Regions from separate parts of the Streptomyces sp. NPDC000151 genome, predicted to be linked through region 2. Evidence: riboswitches for the same ligand, from Rfam matches in the RefSeq annotation. Region 2 holds a riboswitch; the other holds the start of a gene.
What was found. A riboswitch is a leader RNA that binds a small molecule or an ion and turns the genes downstream of it on or off. The one in region 2 is predicted to bind glycine.
Positions count from the first base shown of each region.

Region 1: linked by a shared signal. The riboswitch ahead of gcvT (glycine cleavage system aminomethyltransferase GcvT) and the one ahead of gcvP (aminomethyl-transferring glycine dehydrogenase) in region 2 are both predicted to bind glycine.

Region 1 is NZ_JBEPFC010000019.1:1,503-12,010, forward strand. Features, by position in the region: gene ABT381_RS08815 (cytochrome c biogenesis CcdA family protein) at 1-346, shown strand, start outside; gene ABT381_RS08820 (DUF5993 family protein) at 458-622, shown strand; gene ABT381_RS08825 (disulfide bond formation protein B) at 735-1,454, shown strand; gene ABT381_RS08830 (hypothetical protein) at 1,468-1,800, opposite strand; gene nadE (NAD(+) synthase) at 2,002-2,832, opposite strand; gene ABT381_RS08840 (GH25 family lysozyme) at 2,920-3,477, opposite strand; gene ABT381_RS08845 (L-serine ammonia-lyase) at 3,963-5,345, opposite strand; gene glyA (serine hydroxymethyltransferase) at 5,584-6,849, opposite strand; gene gcvH (glycine cleavage system protein GcvH) at 6,919-7,296, opposite strand; gene gcvT (glycine cleavage system aminomethyltransferase GcvT) at 7,427-8,551, opposite strand; glycine riboswitch at 8,704-8,800, opposite strand; gene ABT381_RS08865 (AAA family ATPase) at 9,042-9,746, shown strand; gene ABT381_RS08870 (enhanced serine sensitivity protein SseB) at 9,878-10,508, shown strand, end outside.
Region 2 is NZ_JBEPFC010000042.1:31,918-42,425, forward strand. Features, by position in the region: gene gcvP (aminomethyl-transferring glycine dehydrogenase) at 1-2,528, opposite strand, end outside; glycine riboswitch at 2,715-2,812, opposite strand; partial or broken gene ABT381_RS14975 (PRC-barrel domain-containing protein) at 2,926-3,333, shown strand; gene ABT381_RS14980 (DNA polymerase IV) at 3,219-4,856, opposite strand; gene ABT381_RS14985 (MerR family transcriptional regulator) at 5,049-5,651, opposite strand; gene ABT381_RS14990 (bifunctional nuclease family protein) at 5,871-6,344, opposite strand; gene ftsR (transcriptional regulator FtsR) at 6,419-7,168, opposite strand; gene ABT381_RS15000 (double zinc ribbon and FHA domain-containing protein) at 7,186-8,055, opposite strand; gene ABT381_RS15005 (DUF881 domain-containing protein) at 8,162-9,088, opposite strand; gene ABT381_RS15010 (small basic family protein) at 9,706-10,038, opposite strand; gene ABT381_RS15015 (DUF881 domain-containing protein) at 10,035-10,508, opposite strand, start outside.

The DNA of each region.
Region 1 (10,508 bases), on a different contig from region 2:
GGCGCTGCCGCTGTTCGTCCTGGCCCTGCTCTGGGACCGTTTTCAGCTCGGGCGGCGCGGCTGGCTGCGCGGCCGCGAATTCGGCGTCGGGCCGCTGCGCCTGCACACCACTTCGCTGATCTCCGGGCTGTTCTTCATCGGCATCGGAATTCTTTTCCTGGCGTTCAACGGCACGAGTGCGCTGCCCGGAATTCTGGACACCGAATCCGAATTCCGGCTGGAGGAATGGGTGTCCGGCGTCGCCGCCGCCGTGCCGGATTCCGTACTGATCGCGGCGGCCGCGCTCGTGGTCGCGGCGGTGCTCGGCCGGATCGCGCTGCGTCCGGAAAAGCAGACGAAGGACTGATCCCACCCATGGGGGACGCGTAGGGCCATTCGGCTCATATCCGGGGCGGCGGCCGGTGACCTTCCGTGGCGTACGCGGGATGGCGCCGGCCGGCCGCTACGTTGCCGTGCCATGGACGCCCTCCTCTTCGCCGGTCTCTTCGCCACGCTCCTGTGCATCGTGGGCCAGCGGAGCCGGCTGGCGGTGGTCGCGGTGTGGTCGGCGATGTTCGCCGCCGTCGTGTGGCTGATGGCGCATCATGTCAGCGGAATTCTCGCGCTCGGTCTCGCGCAATGAACCGCGCCGCGTCCCGCCGGGGCGCAATGAATCGCGCCGCGCCCCGCCGGTCCGTTCCCGCCGGCGGACCGGAAACGGCTGGACCGACGACTGGACCGGAGTTTTCTTTGTCATGAGTGCACTGCTGACCGGGCGGATGACCACGCCGATGAGTACGCCGGCGATTCCCGCACTGGATCCCGGGCCGCCGGGAATCATCGCCCGCGCGCAGTACTGGTTCGCCTGCCTCTTCGTGACCGGCTGGACCGCGGTGCTCTGCGCCGGGCTGTACCTCCAGTTCGTCGCCGGGGAAGCGCCGTGCCCGCTCTGCGTCGTACAGCGGATGTTCATGGTGCTGGCGCTGCTGGGCGCCGCGCACATCGTCCGGCAGGGGCTGCGCGGCGCGGTGCCGCGCCGGGACTACCTCATGGGGTGGGGGCTCGCGCTGGTCGGCTGCACGGCCGGTTCGCTGGCGGCGGGTTGGCAGGCGCTGCCGTACCTCCTGCTCGGCGGCCGGGCGCACGGCGGCGGGCCCCACGGCGGCGCGGCGTACGGCAGCGGGGCGTACGGTGACGCGGTCCAAGGGCTGCCGGCCGGCGTCTGGGCGTGGCTGTTCTTCCAGGCGTCCGTGCTCGCGATCGCCGCCGTGCTGGTCACCTCGCACCTCACCACGGCGCGGCGGATCCCCACGCAGGGCCTGCACCGCACGGCGGGGCAGGCCGCGCTGCTGCTCGCCGGAGTGGTCATCGCGGTGAGCGCGGTGGCCGTCTTCCTCCAGACGGGACTGCACGCCTTCCTGCCCGTCGCCCCCAGCCGCTACCAGCTCCTGTACGACCTGGGGATGCGAGGCTGAGGCGCGCGGGCCGTCAGGCCGTGCGGCGCAGGGGTGGGTGCGGGTGGGCGTCCGCCCGGCGTCGGCGGTCGTTGCACAGCAGGCACTTGCCGTACCCCGGCGGCAGCGGGTCTTCGGGGTCGCCGTACAGCGGGTCCACCGCGCCGTGCGGATGCGCGGCGCAGCCGGTCGGGCTGCCGGTCGGCCCGTCGTCGGAGCCGAGCGATCCGGCGGCGGTCAGGGCGCGCCGCAGGACGTCGACCAGTTGGTCGGCGTCCCGTCGGCTGGGGGCCGTCTGCAGGCCCGAGGCGAGGTCGGCGGCGAGGGTGAGCGCGGTCTGGAGTTCGCGCAGGTCTGCGTGACTCATGCTCCGGAGCGTAGGCGCACCCACTGACAGTTGATCTTCCGATCGCACTTGGTGGCATCCCATGGCCCGATGCATGCCCGTCGGCGGCCACGATTCACCGTCCCGTGGCGGAAGACCCTCTTGCGGGGGCATGACATTTTCCGTGCCGGACGGGGAGCGCCCGGGCAGGGGCCCGGCGGCCGGCCGGGCCCCCGCGCCGCCTCAGGGCGCGATCGGCAGTTCGCGCTTGTGGGCCGTCAGGCGATAGCGGCGCACGATCGTCTCGTACGTCTGCTCGCTGACCGGCTTGCCCTCCAGGAAGTCGTCGATGTCGTCGTACGTGACGCCGAGCGCGTCCTCGTCCGCCTTGCCCGGGTCCAGCGTCTCCAGGTCGGCGGTCGGGGTCTTCCAGACCAGCTCGGCGGGGGCGCCGAGGGCCTCGGCCACCGCGCGCACCCGGCGCTTGGTCAGGCCGGTCAGCGGCACCAGGTCGGCGGCGCCGTCGCCGAACTTGGTGAAGAAGCCGGACACCGCCTCGGCGGCGTGGTCGGTGCCCACGACCAGGCCCTCCCGGGCGCCGGCCACCGCGTACTGGGCGATCATGCGCTGCCGGGCCTTGATGTTGCCCTGCACGAAGTCCTGGTGGTGGGCGTCGCGGAAGGCCGCCCCGCCCTCCAGTACGGCTTGCAGCGCGGCGTCGCTGGCCGGCTTCACGTCGACCGTGAGCAGCTGGTCGGCCTTGATGAAGGAGAGCGCGAGCTGCGCGTCGTGCTCGTCGGCCTGGACGCCGTAGGGCAGCCGCATGGCGTAGAACGTCGCGTCGTGCCCCGTCGCCCGGGCCCGCTCCACCGCGAGCTGGCAGAGCCGGCCCGCGGTGGTGGAGTCCACGCCGCCGCTGATGCCGAGCACCAGGGAGCGCAGCCCCGTGCCGGTCAGCCGCTCGGTGAGGAAGGCCACCCGGCGCTCGATCTCCTCGTGCGCGTCGAAGGACGCGGACACCTGGAGATCCCTGGCGATCTCCTGCTGCAGGCTCATGGACGCCGGGTCGGTCACGGTGGCTCCTCGTGGTCTCGCTGTGGCGCCGGGGCCCGCGGAGGGGCGGGCGGCACCGGCACACAGGCGCGTACGTACGAGGAAACTCTATTCGGCGTTCGCCCACTCCTTGAGAGCGGCCTTGCTGGAGAACTGGCCGACGTTCTTGTCGATCGGGCTGTCGGTGTACTGGTGGAAGCGCCACCTGGCCTTGATGCGCGGGTGGCCCGCGCTGACGTAGTCCGCTATCCACAGGCCGTCGCCCGCGTAGGACGTGGTGTCGTGGTTGAGCCAGAAGTCGCGGTTGCAGTACAGGAGCACCCGGTGGCGGTCCGGGCGCAGGGCCTTCACCTCGCGGATGAACTGGTCCTTCTGTGCGTTGCTCGCGTACGTCCCGGCGCTGGTGCGCTCCCAGTCCACTATCAGCACGTCGCCCAGTCTGGACGCGCACTTGTCGACGAAGTACCGGGCCTGCGCCGCGATGTTCCCCGGCCACAGGAAGTGGTAGAAGCCGACCACGCAGCCCGCCTCGCGGGCCCGCGACGCCTGGGAGCTCTGGTGGGGGTTGATGTAGGAGCGGCCCTCGGTGGCCTTGATGAAGACGAAGTCCAAGCCCTTGGTGGAGTACGTGGGCTGGTACGAGCTGACGTCGACGCCGTGCAGCATTGCAATCCTCCCGCAACCGTGCGATCACCAAGCGTCACTGCGAGTCCTTCATGGACATGCCCGCTGACGCAAGGTCTCAAAGGTCTTCCTGCCGTATTGGCCGTGCTCGCTGTCCCCCTCAACGTCCCCCGTGCACGACGGCTGTGCACGCTGCGTGACAAGTGCCGTCGATCGTCAAACGCCGCCAGGCGTGCGGGAGTTCCCGCGGGTAATACGGTGACGGGGTACGGGCGGGCGCGCAAGCAAAAAACGGCAACGGGTCCGACCCGCAAGGGTCGGACCCGTCATGGGGGCAGAAGGTCAGGCCGGGGGGCGGGGCGCGTAGCGCGCCACCAGCGCGCCCAGCGACGCCAGCGCAATCAGCATTACGAGAATCACCACCGTCGCCTGCCCCGAACTCCCCAGGGCATTCCGTGACCTGAGTCACATGTGGTTTCGAGGAGGGCGACGGGCCGCGTGCCGCTCACCGGGCAGGCCGGTACCGCTCAGCACTCGATGATGTTGACCGCCAGTCCGCCGCGTGCCGTCTCCTTGTACTTCACGCTCATGTCGGCGCCGGTCTCCTTCATGGTCTTGATGACCTTGTCGAGGGAGACGTGGTGCCGGCCGTCGCCGCGCAGCGCCATGCGTGCCGCGGTGACCGCCTTGGCCGAGGCCATGCCGTTGCGCTCGATGCACGGGATCTGCACCAGGCCGCCGACCGGGTCGCAGGTCAGCCCGAGGTTGTGCTCCATGCCGATCTCCGCGGCGTTCTCCACCTGCTCCGGGGAGCCGCCCAGTACCTCCGCCAGGCCGCCCGCCGCCATCGAGCAGGCCGAGCCGACCTCGCCCTGGCAGCCGACCTCGGCGCCGGAGATGGAGGCGTTCTCCTTGAAGAGCATGCCGATGGCGCCCGCGGCCAGCAGGAAGCGGACCACGCCCTCCTCGTCCGCGCCGGGCACGAAGTTCATGTAGTAGTGCAGGACGGCGGGGATGATGCCGGCCGCGCCGTTGGTGGGCGCGGTCACGACCCGGCCGCCCGCCGCGTTCTCCTCGTTGACGGCCATCGCGTAGAGCGTGACCCACTCCATGGCGCGGGCCTGCGGGTCGCCCTCGGAGCGCAGCGCGCGGGCCGCGTTCGCGGCGCGCCGGCGCACCTTCAGGCCGCCGGGCAGGATGCCCTCGCGGCTGGTGCCGCGGCTGACGCACGCCTGCATGACGTGCCAGATCTCCAGCAGCCCGGCGCGGATCTCCTCCTCCGTGCGCCACGCCTTCTCGTTCTCCAGCATCAGCGCGGAGATCGACAGGCCGGTCTCCCGGGCGAGCCGCAGCAGCTCGTCGCCGGTGCGGAAGGGGTACTTCAGCACGGTGTCGTCGAGCACGATGCGGTCGGCGCCGACCGCGTCCTCGTCCACGACGAAGCCGCCGCCCACCGAGTAGTACGTCTTCTCCAGCAGCGGGGCGCCGTGCGCGTCGTACGCGAAGAGGGTCATGCCGTTGGCGTGGTACGGCAGCGAGCGGCGGCGGTGCAGGATCAGCTCGGTCGACTCGTCGAAGTCGATCTCGTGCACATCGCCTATCTCGGCGTCCAGCAGCCGCAGCCGCTTCGTCGTGCGGATGCGCTCCACCATCGCGTCGGCCTTCTCGACGTCGACGGTGCGCGGCGAGTGGCCCTCCAGGCCCAGCAGCACGGCCTTGGGGGTGCCGTGGCCGTGCCCGGTGGCGCCGAGCGAGCCGAACAGCTCGGCCCGTACGGACGTGGTCTGCGCGAGGAGGCCGTCCTTCTTGAGGCGGCCCACGAACATCCGTGCCGCGCGCATCGGGCCGACCGTATGGGAGGAGGACGGGCCGATGCCGATGGAGAAAAGATCGAAGACGGAGATGGCCACGGTGGCGGACTCCTTTGTCTGCTCAGGGTGGGCGAGGGAGCGGGATACGTGCCGCGGGGCACGCGCCGCGGGAGCAGGCTGTTAACGGCGTAGATGGGACGTTTCTTCGCCGACTGTCGAGCCTAACGCGACCGAGGGGGCCTACGGGGCGGTCACTTCCTGTGGCGAGGCGCACAGGCCACGGGCCCGGGGACAGGATGCCCCGGGCCCGTGAAGCCCGTACGACCGCCGGATGGCGTTACTTGCCCAGCGCGGGGTACAGCGGGTGCTTGTCGGCGAGGGCGGTGACCCGGGCCTTCAGCGCCGCGGCGTCGAAGTCGGGCTTCAGCGTCTCGGCGATGATGTCGGCGACCTCGCGGAAGTCCTCGGCCTGGAAGCCGCGGGTGGCCAGGGCCGGGGTGCCGATCCGCAGGCCCGAGGTGACCATCGGGGGCCGCGGGTCGTTCGGGACGGCGTTGCGGTTGACCGTGATGCCGACCTCGTGGAGGCGGTCCTCGGCCTGCTGGCCGTCCAGCTCGCTGTCGCGCAGGTCGACCAGGACCAGGTGCACGTCGGTGCCGCCGGACAGGACGGAGACGCCGTGCTCGGTGACGTCGCCCTGTACCAGGCGCTCGGCGAGGATCTTGGCGCCCTCGACCGTGCGGCTCTGGCGCTCCTTGAAGTCCTCCGAGGCGGCGACCTTGAAGGAGACCGCCTTCGCCGCGATCACGTGCTCCAGGGGGCCGCCCTGGAAGCCCGGGAAGACGGACGAGTTGAGCTTCTTCGCGAAGTCCTTCTTGGCGAGGATGATGCCGCCGCGCGGGCCGCCCAGCGTCTTGTGGGTGGTGGAGGTGACGACGTCCGCGTACGGAACCGGGTTCGGGTGCAGACCGGCCGCGACCAGACCCGCGAAGTGCGCCATGTCGACCCACAGAGCGGCCTCGACCTCGTCGGCGATCCGGCGGAACTCCGCGAAGTCCAGCTGCCGCGGGTACGCCGACCAGCCCGCGATGATCACCTTCGGGCGGTGCTCCTTGGCGAGCCGCTCCAGCTCGGCCATGTCGACCAGACCGGTCGTGGCGTCCACGTGGTACGCGACCACGTTGAACTGCTTGCCGGAGAAGTTCAGCCGCATCCCGTGGGTCAGGTGGCCGCCGTGCGCCAGGTCCAGACCGAGGATGGTGTCGCCGGGCTTGGCCAGTGCGAACAGCGCGGCCTGGTTGGCGGAGGCGCCGGAGTGGGGCTGCACGTTGGCGTACTCGGCGCCGAACAGTTCCTTGACCCGGTCGATGGCGATCTGCTCGGCGACATCGACGTGCTCGCAGCCGCCGTAGTAGCGGCGGCCGGGGTAGCCCTCGGCGTACTTGTTGGTGAGGACCGAGCCCTGCGCCTCCATGACGGCGACCGGAGCGAAGTTCTCCGACGCGATCATTTCGAGGGTGGACTGCTGACGGTGGAGTTCGGCGTCGACAGCGGCGGCGACGTCGGGGTCGAGCTCATGGAGGGAGCTGTTGAGAAGCGACATGAGTCTTCCTGGGTGGGAGACACGGAGAGGGGCGGCGGGGCCCCTTTCCGTACGGCGGGCGGGCGTGGGTCAGCCTGCGGTGAAAGCGGTGTACTCGTCGGCGGAGAGCAGGTCCTCCGGCTCGCCGCTCAGCTTCACCTTGAACAGCCAGCCGCCCTCGAAGGGGGCGGAATTCACCAGCGACGGGTCGTTCGCCACGTCCTCGTTGATCTCCGTGACCTCACCGTCGACCGGGGAGTAGAGATCGCTGACGGACTTGGTCGACTCCAGCTCGCCGCAGGACTCACCCGCGGTGACGGTGTCGCCGACCTCGGGGAGCTGGGCGTAGACGACATCGCCGAGCGCGTTGGCCGCGTGCTCGGTGATGCCGACCGTCGAGACGCCGTCCACGGCGGCCGACAGCCACTCGTGCTCCTTGCTGTACCGGAGCTGCTGGGGGTTGCTCATGGTTCGATTCTCCTGGATGCGGGGGAATGGTCGTGCAGAGGGTCTTGACAGGTGAGACGCGAACGCGTCACTTCTACCGGCCGTACGGGTGCCGCGCGGCCGATTCTCCTGGCCTCGGTGGGCCGTGCGGTCACTTCTCCCGCTTGTAGAAGGGCAGCGCGACGACCTCGTACGGCTCGTGCTTGCCGCGGATGTCCACGGCGACGCCCTTCGTGCCCGGCTCGGCGTGCGCCGCGTCCACGTACGCCATCGCGACCGGCTTGCCGAGGGTGGGGGAGGGGGCGCCGGAGGTGACGGTGCCGATGGCGGTGCCCTCGGCGTCCACGACCGGGTAGCCCGCGCGCGGCACGCGGCGGCCCTCGGCGATCAGCCCGACCAGCTTGCGCGGCGGGTTCTGCTCGGCGCGCTCGGCGGCCGCCGCCAGCGCGTCCCGGCCCACGAAGCGGCCCTCGTTCCCGGCCTTCTCGAACTTCACGACGCGGCCCAGGCCCGCGTCGAACGGCGTCAGGGAGGTGGACAGCTCGTTCCCGTACAGCGGCATGCCCGCCTCCAGGCGCAGCGTGTCGCGGCAGGACAGGCCGCAGGGGACCAGCCCGGCGTCCTTGCCCGCCTCGGTCAGCGCCTCCCACAGCGCGACCGCGTCGGCGGGCCGGACGAACAGCTCGAAGCCGTCCTCGCCGGTGTAGCCGGTGCGGGCGATCAGCGCGGAGACGCCCGCGACGGTGCCCGGCAGACCGGCGTAGTACTTGAGACCGTCCAGGTCGGCGTCGGTGAGCGACTTCAGGATGCCCGCGGACTCCGGGCCCTGGACGGCGAGCAGCGCGTACGCGTCGCGGTCGTCCCGCACGGCGGCGTCGAAGCCGGCCTGCCGCCGGGTGAGCGCGTCCAGCACGACCTGCGCGTTGGAGGCGTTGGCCACGACCATGTACTCCCGGTCGGCCAGCCGGTAGACGATCAGGTCGTCCAGGATGCCGCCGTCCTCCTGGCAGATCATCGTGTACCGGGCGCGGCCCACCGCGACCTTGCCGATGTTGCCGACCAGCGCGTAGTCGAGGAGGTCGGCCGCCTGCGGGCCGGTGACGGTGATCTCGCCCATGTGGGAGAGGTCGAAGAGGCCGGCGCGGGTGCGGACGGCGACGTGCTCGTCGCGCTCGCTGCCGTAACGCAGCGGCATGTCCCAGCCGGCGAAGTCGGTCATGGTCGCGCCGAGGGCGCGATGCGTGGCATCGAGCGCGGTCTGGCGGGGTTCAGGCATGGCAGCGGGCTCCCGGGATGGACGACAGGGACGTATCGGACGTCTCCCCATCTGTCATCGGAACCTGAGAGGTTCACCGACAGCCCCCGTCGGGGGCTTCGGCTTGCACCTTGGGTGGGGCCGCACCCGGGCGGCCCGCTTTTCAGATCTGCCTCGTCCGCGCAGTACAGGGGCCTGAGAGATTCAAGGGAGTACTTGCTCCTTCGGCGCCCCGCCGTGGCTTGGCGGGAACTCTCCCGCGCGGATTCAAGCGGCCGGTATGCAGTTGGGCGCCGGTGTGCGGTCACGGTGCACGTGGCGCGCACATCATTGCACGGGAGCGCCGGATAGCCGAGCCCCGGCCCGCACGCCCCGGAGAACCCGCCATGACCTGCCCTCCGCTTGAAGCTCATTACCTTTTCTTGACACTCTGCGGGTAAGCGCCTGGGACTGCACCACGGTGCACGCGCAGGCTTCGACGGGGGATCCGGGGAACGGGACGGGGAGGGCGATCACGGTGCAGAGGCAAGCCGCATACGCGACGACGTCGGGGGTCGCGCGCGGCGCGGTGCCGCGCCGGGCACGCGCGCCCAAGGCGGTGGTGCGCCCCGGCCGCGGCGCCCCCGTGACGGATCTGCGCGGAACGGAGGGGGACCGGGCCGTCCGCGCGCTGGACTTCCCCGCCCGCGGCCTGGTGGTGGTCTCGGGCCTGCCGGGCAGCGGCAAGAGCACCCTCATGCAGCGCGTGGTGCCCGCGCTGGACCGGGCCGGCGCGCCCGTCCACCGCATCGACTCCCAGGACGTACGGGAGCGCTGGGCGGCCGGCCGGCTCGGCGCGCTGCCGTACGGCCTGGTCAGGCCGCTGGTGCGGGTCGCGCACTACTACGGCCTGCGGCAGGCGCTGCGCTCCGGCGGCAGCGTGGTCGTGCACGACTGCGGCACGCTCGCCTGGGTGCGCCGCTGGATCGCGCGCACCGCCCGGCGGGACGGCCGCGAGCTGCATCTGCTGCTGCTCGACGTGGCGCCGGAGGTGGCCCTGTCCGGGCAGCGGGCCAGGGGCCGCGGCGTGTCCGGTTACGCCTTCGCGCGGCACCGGCGCGCGGTCCGGCGGCTGCTGGCCAGGGCCCGGTCGGCCCGGCTCCCGAAGGGGTTCACGGCGACGGTGCTGCTGGACCGGCGGGCCGCGGACGCGCTGGAGCGGACGACCTTCGGCTGACGGGACCCGCCCGTTCCGCGCTCGGGTGTACGACAGCCGAGAGAGCTCGCGTGTGAGACGGCCGAGAGAAAACGGCCGGTCGGACGCTAGGGTTTCCGACCAGGCAGCGCGGTACGAAGCGGGTGGTGACCATGGACATTCCGGAGCAGAGCATCCCTGGGCAGGGCATGACCGACCAGAGCATTCCGCAGTTGGCCTGGCCGGCCAACGAGCTGGAAGAGGTGCTCGCCGCGTCGGTCGGCCACCCCCATGCCGGCGCCCGGATCGTCGAGGTGCTCGGCCGCAGCCGGGTATGGGTGCCGCTGCCCAAGGGCGGCGGCCCCGAGAGCGCCGGCTTCGGCCGGCCCGGCCTGGACCTGCCCACGGTGGAGCTCCCCGACGGCCTGGCGTACGTCCCCGTCTTCAGCTCGGAGCAGGAGTTCCTGCGGGTCGTCGGGGCGCACATGCCGTGCACGGTCGCGCCGGCCCGCGAGTTCGCCCGCGGCCTGCCGCCGAAGATCGGCATCGCGGTGAACCCGGACGGCACGGTCGGCGTGCCGCTGCCGCCGCCCGCCGTGGCCGAGCTGTGCCGCGGTGACGTGCCGCGCGAGGGCCTGCCCTCCGGCGGCCGGGTGCGGCTGTACGAGCCGGACTGGCAGGACGAGCCGGTGGACTTCCTCGCCGCGGCGGGCCTGGAGTTCTCCGGCGTCCCGTACGTCACCACCGCCCGCCGCTGCCTGGCGAACATCGAGGGCGACGCGCCCACACTCTTCGTCGGCGTGC
Region 2 (10,508 bases):
AAGCCGTAGTCGATCAGGCGCTTGGCGACGTCGTCGATGCTGACGCCGGTGGCCTTGGTCAGCGGCCGTACGTCGATGATGCACTCGTGCGCGACCAGGCCGCCGGGGCCGGTGTAGAGCACGGGGTAGTGCGGCTCCAGGCGCTTGGCGATGTAGTTGGCGGACAGCACCGCGACCTGGGTGGCGTGCTTGAGGCCCTCGCCGCCCATGAGGCGGACGTACGCCCAGGAGATCGGCAGAATGCCGGCCGAGCCCCAGGGCGCCGCGGAGATCGGGCCGACGCCGGTCTCGGGTCCCGCGGTGGGCTGCAGCGGGTGGTTGGGGAGGTACGGCGCGAGGTGCGCGCGCACGCCGACCGGGCCGACGCCGGGGCCGCCGCCACCGTGCGGGATGCAGAAGGTCTTGTGCAGGTTCAGGTGCGAGACGTCGCCGCCGAACTTGCCCGGCTCGGCGACGCCGACCAGCGCGTTGAGGTTGGCGCCGTCGACGTAGACCTGGCCGCCCGCGTCGTGCACGGCCGCGCAGATCTGGGTGATGTGCTCCTCGAACACGCCGTGCGTGGACGGGTAGGTGACCATCAGGACGGCCAGCTCGTCACGGTACTGCTCGATCTTGGCGTGCAGGTCGTCGGTGTCGACCTCGCCGTCCTCGCCGGTCTTGACGACGACGACCTTCATGCCGGCCATCACGGCGCTGGCGGCGTTGGTGCCGTGCGCGGAGGACGGGATGAGGCAGACGGTGCGCTGCTCGTCACCGTTGGCGCGGTGGTACGCGCGCACCGCCAGCAGGCCCGCGAGCTCGCCCTGCGAACCGGCGTTGGGCTGGAGGGAGACCTTGTCGTAGCCGGTGACGACGGCGAGGCGCTCCTCCAGCTCCTGGATGAGGGTGAGGTAACCCTGCGCCTGGTCGACCGGCGCGAAGGGGTGCAGCTGACCGAACTGCGGCCAGGTCACCGGCTCCATCTCGGTGGTCGCGTTCAGCTTCATCGTGCAGGAGCCGAGCGGGATCATGCCGCGGTCCAGCGCGTAGTCGCGGTCGGCGAGGGTGCGCAGGTAGCGCAGCATCGCGGTCTCGGAGCGGTGCTGGTGGAAGACCGGGTGGGCGAGGTAGTCGTCGCCGCGCAGCAGGGACTCGGGCAGCGCGTCGGCGGCGGCCGCGTCCAGCTGCTCGATGTCGCCCTGGACGCCGAAGGCGCCGAGCACGGCGGTGAGCTGGGCGCGCCCGGTGGTCTCGTCGCAGGCGATGCCGACGAGGTCGGCGTCGACGTGGCGGAGGTTGACGCCGGCCTCGCGGGCGGCGGCGACGATCTCGGCGGCGCGGCCGGGGACCCGCGCGGTGAGGGTGTCGAAGTACGTGCCGTGCACGACGTCGATGCCGCCGGCGCGCAGGCCCTCGGCGAGGACGGCGGCGTAGCGGTGGGTGCGGCGGGCGATCGCGGCCAGGCCCTCGGGGCCGTGGTAGACGGCGTACATGCCGGCCATGACGGCGAGGAGGACCTGCGCGGTGCAGATGTTGCTGGTGGCCTTCTCGCGGCGGATGTGCTGCTCGCGGGTCTGCAGGGCCAGGCGGTACGCCTTGTTTCCGTCGGCGTCGACGGAGACGCCGACCAGGCGGCCGGGGAGGCTGCGGGCGAACTTCTCGCGGACGGCCATGAAGCCGGCGTGCGGGCCGCCGAAGCCCATCGGCACACCGAAGCGCTGCGTCGTGCCGACCGCGATGTCGGCGCCGAGCTCGCCGGGCGAGGTGAGGAGGGTCAGGGCCAGGAGGTCGGCGGCGACGGTCACGATCGCGCCAAGTTCGTGAGCCTGTTCGATGAGCGCGCGGGGGTCGCGGACCGCGCCGGACGCGCCGGGGTACTGCAGCAGGACGCCGAAGACGCCGCGCTCGGCGATCTCGGCGGGGATGCCGTCGCTCAGGTCGGCGACGACGACCTCGACGCCGGTGGGCTCGGCGCGGGTCTCTATGACGGCGACGGTCTGCGGCAGACAGTCGGCGTCGACGAGGAAGACGCCCTTCTTGACCTTGCCGACGCGACGGGAGAGCGCCATGGCCTCGGCGGCCGCGGTGCCCTCGTCGAGCAGCGAGGCGCCGGAGGTGGGCAGCCCGGTGAGGTCGGCGACCATGGTCTGGAAGTTCAGCAGGGCTTCGAGGCGGCCCTGCGAGATCTCCGGCTGGTACGGGGTGTACGCGGTGTACCAGGCCGGGTTCTCCATGACGTTGCGCAGGATGACCGGCGGCGTGAACGTGCCGTAGTAGCCCAGGCCGATCATGGAGGACAGCACGTGGTTGCGGTCGGCGAGCGCCCGCAGCTCGTCCAGGACCTCCGCTTCGGTACGGCCCTGGGGCAGGTCCAGCGCCTCGGCGCTCTTGATCACGTCAGGGACGGCGGCCGCGGTCAGTTCGTCCAGCGAGCCGAAGCCGATGTGCGCGAGCATTTTCGCCTGGGCCGCCTGGTCGGGGCCGATGTGGCGCTGCTCGAAGGGGGTGCCGCGCTCCAACTCGGTCAACGAGATGCGGTGAGTGGTCATCTGCGGGGGCCTCCTGGTCTCTGGGACCTACGAGGGCACCACGGCGCTGGTGCCCGGACGGCCTCCCCCTCTGTCATCTCAACCTGAGAGCTTCACCGGAACGCACGCGGCGTCCGGTTTTCACCGTCGGTGAGGAGGGGCTCCGGTACTGCACTGTCCGTGGCCCGCCCTGCTTTCCAGAGTGATCTCGTCCGCGCGGTACGTGTGCCTGAGAGATTCCGGGGAGGAGTTGCTCCTTCGGCGCCTCCGGCCCGGGGGTCGGAGAGCTCTCCCGCACGGGGTCATCGATCGCTGACCAGCCTACCAGCGCGACTGCTCGGCATCCCTCGAGTGGCCAGGGTGGGAAATGTGCCGTTTCGTAGGGTGCACAGGGCAGTTCCGGCAGGTAGGAGGAACCGTGCAGACCGATATCGATCCCCGCAGTCTGATCGGCCGCAAGGCGTTCGACCGGCACGGCACCAAGATCGGCACCATCGACGAGGTGTACCTGGACGACGCGACCGGCGAGCCGGAGTGGGCGGCGGTCCGCACGGGGCTCTTCAGCCGGGACGCGTTCGTGCCGCTGGAGCCGAGCCGGCTGGTCGACGAGGCGCTGCACGTGCCGTACGAGCGGAAGCTGATCAAGGACGCGCCGGACTTCGGGGTGGGCCGGCACCTCTCGCCCGAGCAGGAACTGCAGCTCTACCACCACTACCGGCTGGATATCTCCGCCACGGACGCGGAGCTCGCCGGGGAGGACGTCGCCGGCCGCCCGGCAGCCGGGTCCGCCGACCGGGACTTCGGCCGGATAGCGGGCTCGCCGGAGGACTGAGCGCCGGGCGGATCCACGGCTGTCGGTGCGTCCACGGCTGTCGGTGCGTCCACGGCTGTCGGTGCAGGAGGACCCGCGGCTGCCGGCGCGAGCGGATCCGAGGCTATGGGCGGATGTGCGCCGTCATCGGCCGCGGGCGGAGCGTCCGGCCCGCCGCCCACCAGGGGCAGCGCCTCCCCCGGCGTCAGCGCAGGGTCGTCCACCAGGAACGTCCGCACCCGTCCCGGCGCGGACCAGGGCTGCTCGAACCGTACGGTGACCCGCCCCAGGCCGCTTCCCTGGACCCATCCGGGGCCGTACTCGGCGTGGACCACGTCCAGGCCCGGCAGCCACTTCCTGGGCCGCTCAGCGGCCTCCTGGGCCTCTTCCGCCCCATCGGCCCCTGCCGTCCCGGCTGCCGCCCTGGCCTCCTCGACGAGCCGGGCCTCCTCGGCCGCCCGCTCCGTCGCCACCTGCGCGAAGAGGTCCTCCTGCGTGAAGTCGGCGAGGCCGGTCACCCCGACGCCGAGCAGCCGCACCCCGCCCGTCGTGTCGATCAGGTCCAGCAGCCGCCCCGCCGCCTCCCGCACCACCGCCGGGTCGTCCGTCGGCCCGCGCTGCGTCTCGGACCGGGTCAGCGTGGAGAAGTCGTAGTTGCGGACCTTCAGCACGACCGTACGGCCCGAGCGCCCGGCCGCGCGCAGCCGCTGCACGCACCGGTCCGCCAGCCGCATCACCTCGGCGCGGACTCTCGTACGGTCGGTGAGGTCCACCTCGAAGGTGTCCTCGACGGAGACCGATTTGGCGTCCCGCTCCGCGACCACGGGCCGGTCGTCCCGGCCGAGCGCCATCGCGTACAGCCCCGCGCCGTGCGCCCGCCCCAGCAGTCGCACCAGCTCCGCCTCGCCGGCCTCGGCGGTCTCCGCGACCGTGTGGATCCCCGCCTTGCGCAGCGCCTCGGCCGTGGCCGGGCCGACGCCCGGCAGCGTCCGCACGGTCATCGGCCCGAGCAGCTCGCGCTCGGTGCCCGGCTCGATCAGCACCAGGCCGTCCGGCTTGGCCTGCTCGGACGCGATCTTCGCGAGCATTTTCGCGCCCGCGAGCCCCACCGAGCCGGTCAGTCCCGTGACCGCCAGGATGTCGCGGCGCAGCCGCTCCCCCACCGCACGGGCCGACGCGGCGTCGTCGGCGACCCCGCCGGCCTCCAGATCCACGAACGCCTCGTCCAGGCTCAGCGGCTCCACCAGCGGCGACAGCTCGTGCAGCAGCGCCATCACCTTTTCGCTCACCTGGCGGTAGACGTGGAAGCGGGGCGTGAGGTAGGCGGCGTTGGGACAGAGGCGGCGGGCCTGGGCCGTGGGCATGGCCGAGCGGACGCCGAAGACGCGGGCCTCGTACGACGCAGTGGAGACGACGCCGCGCCCGCCGATGCCGCCCACCACCACGGGCTTCCCGCGCAGGCTGGGCTTGGCCGCCTGCTCGGCGGCCGCGAAGAACGCATCCATGTCCAGATGCAGGATCGTCGGCGCACGTCTCACGTCACTGATGGTGCCGTACGCCACTGACAATCGGCCTCGCGGCGGGCCGGGAGCGCTCCGGCGGGAGCCCCGCACCGGCTTCCGCGCGAGCTGTAGGACTGCTCATGACTGCTCTCGCGCCCCGCGTCGTACCGTGCGCCTGCACCGGCTCCGTACCGTGCGTCCGCCCCCGCGCCGTACCGCCAGGGCGCTCTAGACCGCGCGGTTCCTCCGCCGGGCCAGCTCGTCGTGGGGATTGTGGCCGATGAGGGTCTCCCCGGTGTCCACGCGCTCTCCGTGCAGCTGGGACAGTCCGGCCTCCACGTCCCGCCAGACCACGCCGACGGCGATGCCGAAGACGCCCTGGCCACCCTGGAGCAGATCGACGACCTCGTCGGGCGAGGTGCATTCGTACACCGTCGCGCCGTCGCTCATCAGCGTCATCTGCGCCAGATCGGACAGGTCGCGGGAGGCGAGGTGCTGCACGGCCGTGCGGATGTTCTGCAGCGAGACGCCGGTGTCCAGCAGCCGCTTGACGATCTTCAGGACGACGACGTCCCGGAAGCTGTAGAGCCGCTGGGTGCCCGAGCCGTAGGCCGGCCGCACGCTGGGCTCGACCAGTCCCGTACGCGCCCAGTAGTCCAGCTGCCGGTAAGTGATCCCCGCGGCGGCACATGCCGTCGGCCCTCGGTACCCGACCGTGTCGCTGCCCGGGCCGGCCGGCTTCCCGGCGGCCTGTGCCGGGGCACGATTCGCCGCGCCACTGTGAAGCGGCAATGCCCCTCCCGCCGCCGTACCGTCGCCGGTGATTGCCACGCCGACCTCCGTCCTTCACGTCCCGGACGGGACCTGCCTTATCGACGGTATGCAGTCACTCGGGGTGCGTCAACGATCGCCGCGCTCGCCACGCCGAGTGATAATCACCCTACGAGTGGTTTCACGTGACTTTATGCGGGGAATGTCTGGTGGGTTGTGCGCCGGGTGTGCGGCCGTGCGCCCCGCTCGCTCTCTGACGGCGCAGCGCCCCCTGCGGCCTTACTGGCTGTTGGTGCCGAAGTCCTCGGGCGAGATCTGGTCGAGGAACTCGCGGAACTTCTCCACCTCGTCCTCCTGCTCGTCCGGGATCGCGATGCCGGCATCGTCCAGCACCCCGTCGGTCCCGTAGATCGGCGTACCCGTGCGCAGCGCCAGCGCTATGGCGTCGGACGGGCGGGCGCTGACCTCCACGCCGCTGGCGAAAACCAGCTCGGCGTAGAAGACGCCTTCCCGCAGGTCCGTGATGCGCACCTGGGACAGCTCCTGACCCACCGCCTCCAGCACGTCCTTGAACAGGTCGTGCGTCAGCGGCCGGGCAGGGGCCATGCCCTGCTGGGCGAAGGCGATGGCGGTCGCCTCGCCCGGCCCGATCCAAATGGGCAGGTAGCGGTCGCCCCCCACCTCGCGCAGCAGCACGATCGGTTGGTTGGAAGGCATTTCCACCCGGACACCCACGACGTCGAGCTCGTTCACACAGCAACCCTAGGACGTGCCCGGCCGGTTTGGGTAGTCGGGCACCCCCTCGGCGGGGGTGACCGCACCCAAGGTCACGGCAGCCGGACGTGGAGGGCGGCCTGGACCAAGGCCGCATGAAGTCGTACGGAGAGCGTGGCCAGCTCCCTGGCCGTGGCCTCCGCATGGGCCCTGGTCTGCGGGTTGCGGTGCCGCTTCAGCGGCGCCACGACCTGCTCGATCAGGCCCGCCTCGCGCTCCGCCGCGGCCTTCACCGCCCGCAGATGACGCGCTTCCAGGCCGAAGCGGCCGAGCTCGGCGACGAGCTTGGCGACCGCGACGGCTTCGATGCCGTACCCGCCGTCGGACGCCGGGGCGAGCAGACCGTACGCCTCCCAGTCCGCGAGCTCGGACTCGTCCACCTCAGTGGCGGCCAGCAGCTCGTCGCGGCCGATCCGGGCGGCCGTCGGATGCTCACCGGACGGCTCCTGTACACCGTCCAGGAACTCCCTGGGCGCCGAGGCGGGCGCCGGGAGCTGCACGTCTTCACCCCGCGCCACGGCGTCCAGGTGCTCACGGATGACCTTCAGCGGCAGGTAGTGGTCGCGCTGCATCCGCAGCACGCCCGCCAGCCGCTCGACGTCCTCCGTGCTGAACTTGCGGTACCCGGACGGCGTACGCTGCGGCTCGACCAGGCCCTCCGACTCCAGGAATCGGATCTTGGAGATCGTGACCTCGGGGAATTCGTCGCGCAGCAGATTGAGCACCGTACCGATGCTCACCAGCTCGCCGCCCGCGGCGGCGGTGCCGGAGGAACCGACACCGCCGGACGGTGTGTGGTGCATGTGCCTTCCCTGGCCGGTCAGATGCCGACGCCCCGCTGGCTCGCGTAGAAGACCAGGCGGAACTTGCCGATCTGCACCTCGTCGCCGTTCGCCAGCGGAACGGAGTCGATCCGCTCGCGGTTGACGTAGGTGCCGTTCAAGCTGCCGACGTCGGCGACGGTGAAGCCGCCGTCCTGGCCGCGGCGGAACTCCACATGGCTGCGGGAGACCGTCACGTCGTCCAGAAAAATGTCACTCTGCGGATGGCGGCCCGCCGTGGTCAGGTCACCGTCCAGCAGGAAACGGCTGCCGGAATTGGGACCCCGGCGCACGACGAGGAGCGCGGAGCCGAGCGGCAGCGCGTCCACGGCGGCCTGGGCCTCGGGGGACAGCGAAGGCATCGGGGTCTGCCCCGTCGCCTCCGCGTCATACGCCTCGATACCCGAAATGGAGATGGTCGAGGTCGTCTCGGAGGGACGCTCGGCCTGCCCACCGGCGCGCAGCGGCGCGCCGCAGTTGGAGCAGAACCGGCTCGCCTCGGCATTGCGGTGCCCGCACCTCGTACAAACCGGCAAGGCGGACCCTCCACCCGTAGCGGCTGATGGTTCCTGGAAACCTATGGGGCCGGACGCGGCAGGGTCAACAGAACCGGGCTGCTGACCACCGGAAGTACCACCGGCCGGGCCGGCCACCTCGTCACGGAAGAGCGGACGCTCCTCATTGGCCGCCGGCTCACCTGACTGCCGTGGCGCGGCGTGCCGCGCAGAGGCGTTGCCGCCGTCCTTGCGGTCACTCTTGCCGAACAGCTTCGCAAAAAAACTCACGGGCGATTCCCCTTGAACGAAACAGACCCGCCCGTGGGGCAGGACGAACCCTCGATGCACACACCGGCCGATCCGGACATCCATTCAACGTCCGAGGCCTTCACACAGTTTCCACCACGCACCACTTGTGCGGTGCGCCGACCCCCGGCTACCTCATGCCCCGTCGCACGCCTCGCCATACGTTCCCGCCTCACTGCGACGACGACCGCGCGTAGTCGGGCCGTTCCGCCTTGCGCAAGGCGTTCACGACGATCTTGTCCTGACGGGTCACAGACACCGTGGCCTGCTCCTTCTCCAATGTCTGAACCACTCCGCCGGGGATGTTCAGGGCCGGCTCCAGATCCTCGGGCTTACCGATGACCTTGAAACGGAACGGCTGCACGACCCGCTTCCCGTCGATCTCCACGCCGCCCCGCACGTCCGAGACGTAGGTGTTCGCCACGACACGGACGTCGTTGACCTGAATGGCCTCCGCGCCGGCCGCGCGCAGCTCCTGGATCGTGTCCAGGAGCTTGTCGGCCTCGACGGAGTGCGACGGGTCGTCGATCGTGAGCGAGATGCCGGGCCCCTCGGCCGCCACCGTACCGGCCAGCACCCCGAGCTGCTGTTCTTTTTCCACCGTCTGCTTACGGGCCTCCTCGGCCTGGTCCGAGCTGTTCTCCAGCTCGGTCTTCTGACCTTCCAACCGCCGCTGCTCGTCCTCCAGGCGCTGCGAGCGGTCGTCGAGCTCGTCAAGGATGCGCACCAGGTCCTCCTGGCGCGCTCCGCGCAGCGCACTGCTGTCACTGGTGGAACGTACCTGAATAGCGAGCCCCAGCCCGAGAATGAACAGCAGTACCGCGGCAATCAATTGAGCCCGGTTCAGCCGCGGCGGCCACAGACCGGCTTTCAGCCGCTCCCGGCCGGTGAGCTGGGGCGCGCCTCCGGGATCCGGCCGCGCCGCGGACGGCTGACCGGACGCGGGAGCCGGCCCGGGCCCTACGGGGCCGCGCTGCTCCGCCCCCGAGGGCGCCGCGGCCGCGGGACGGCCGCCCTGAGGTGCTGCCGACGCACCACCGGGACGGCCCTGCTGCGGCCCCTGCGGAGGCCCGCCGGGGCCCTGCCGCTCGGGCGGCATGGGCAGCCGCCCACCGGGCCCTTGCGGACGCCCCCGTACGGGACCGCGCGCACCATGGGGGCCGGCCTGCCCGCCGCCCTGAGGGCGAGCCTGCGGCCCTCCTTGCGGGCGGCCCTGTACCGGGCGCGGCGGACGGCCCTGAGGGTCGGCCTGCCCCTGTACGGGGCGCGGCGGGCGCCCTTGGGCGGGGCCCTGGAGGGGGCCTTGCAGACGGCCGGGGCCGGGACGCTGCGGACGGCCTTCGCCGGGCCCCTCCTTCGGGGCCTGCGCGGCCGCCGCCTGATGGGCGTCCACCTCGTCCGACCTGCGCGTCACGGGCTTCTCGGGCGTCCCGGTACGCTCCCCCTCTTCGGGCTTACCGGACGTCTCGGGCGCCTTGGGCGTTTCGCGGCGCTCCGGGGCATCATCACCCTCCGGAGTACCGCGGTCTTCTGACGGCTCGCCATTTCCGAGTGTCACGGGACGTTTCTGCGCCGTACCGCCCTCAGCAGGCGTGGCCTCGTCGCGCCCGGCCGTCCGGCCGCTCTCGGGCGACTCGGCGCGCTCCTGCGCGTCCTCGCTCCCCGGCGTCTCGTCGCGCTCGTCATGCTCGTCATGCTCGTCGGATGCCATCGGTCTCACGCCCTGAACACGTGCCGGCGAATCGCGGCGGCGTTGGAGAAGATGCGGATGCCGAGCACCACGACCACACCGGTGGAGAGTTGGGCGCCGACACCCAGCTTGTCCCCGAGGAAGACGATGAGTGCGGCGACGACCACATTGGACAGGAAGGAGACGACAAAGACCTTGTCGTCGAAAATGCCGTCCAGCATCGCCCTCAGACCGCCGAACACGGCGTCCAGCGCCGCGACGACAGCGATCGGCAGGTAGGGCTCGACCACCGTCGGCACCACGGGGCGGACGACAAGTCCGACCACGACTCCCACGATGAGGCCCAGTACGGCGATCACGATGTGCCCTTCCCTGTGTCGGTGCCGCCCGGCTGCGCGGCACCGGTCTTCGGCTGTGCGGTACGTACGATCAAGCTCGGCGCGGGCGGCAGCGTGAGGTCGCCCTCGGTGGAAATCCTGGTGCGGACGCCGTAGTTCTGCTGCAGCACATGCAGGTACTGGCCGTCGGCGCTGTCCTGGAACGTGGTGCTCAGCCGCTGCCCGTCCCCCACCGCCAGCACCGTATACGGAGGCGCCAGCGGTTTGTTGTCGACCAGTATGGCGTCTCCCGCCGCCCTGATCGCCGAGAGGGACGTGAGGCGCTGCCCGTTGACGGAGATGGCCTCGGCGCCGGACGCCCACAGGCCGTTGACCACCCGCTGCATGTCCCGGTCGCGCACCCGCCCGGTGTCGGAGAAGCCGGTGCTCTCGCGGGGCCCGCCACTGCCGGTCTCCGCTTCCTTGGCGTCGTCCACGACCAGTTTCACGCC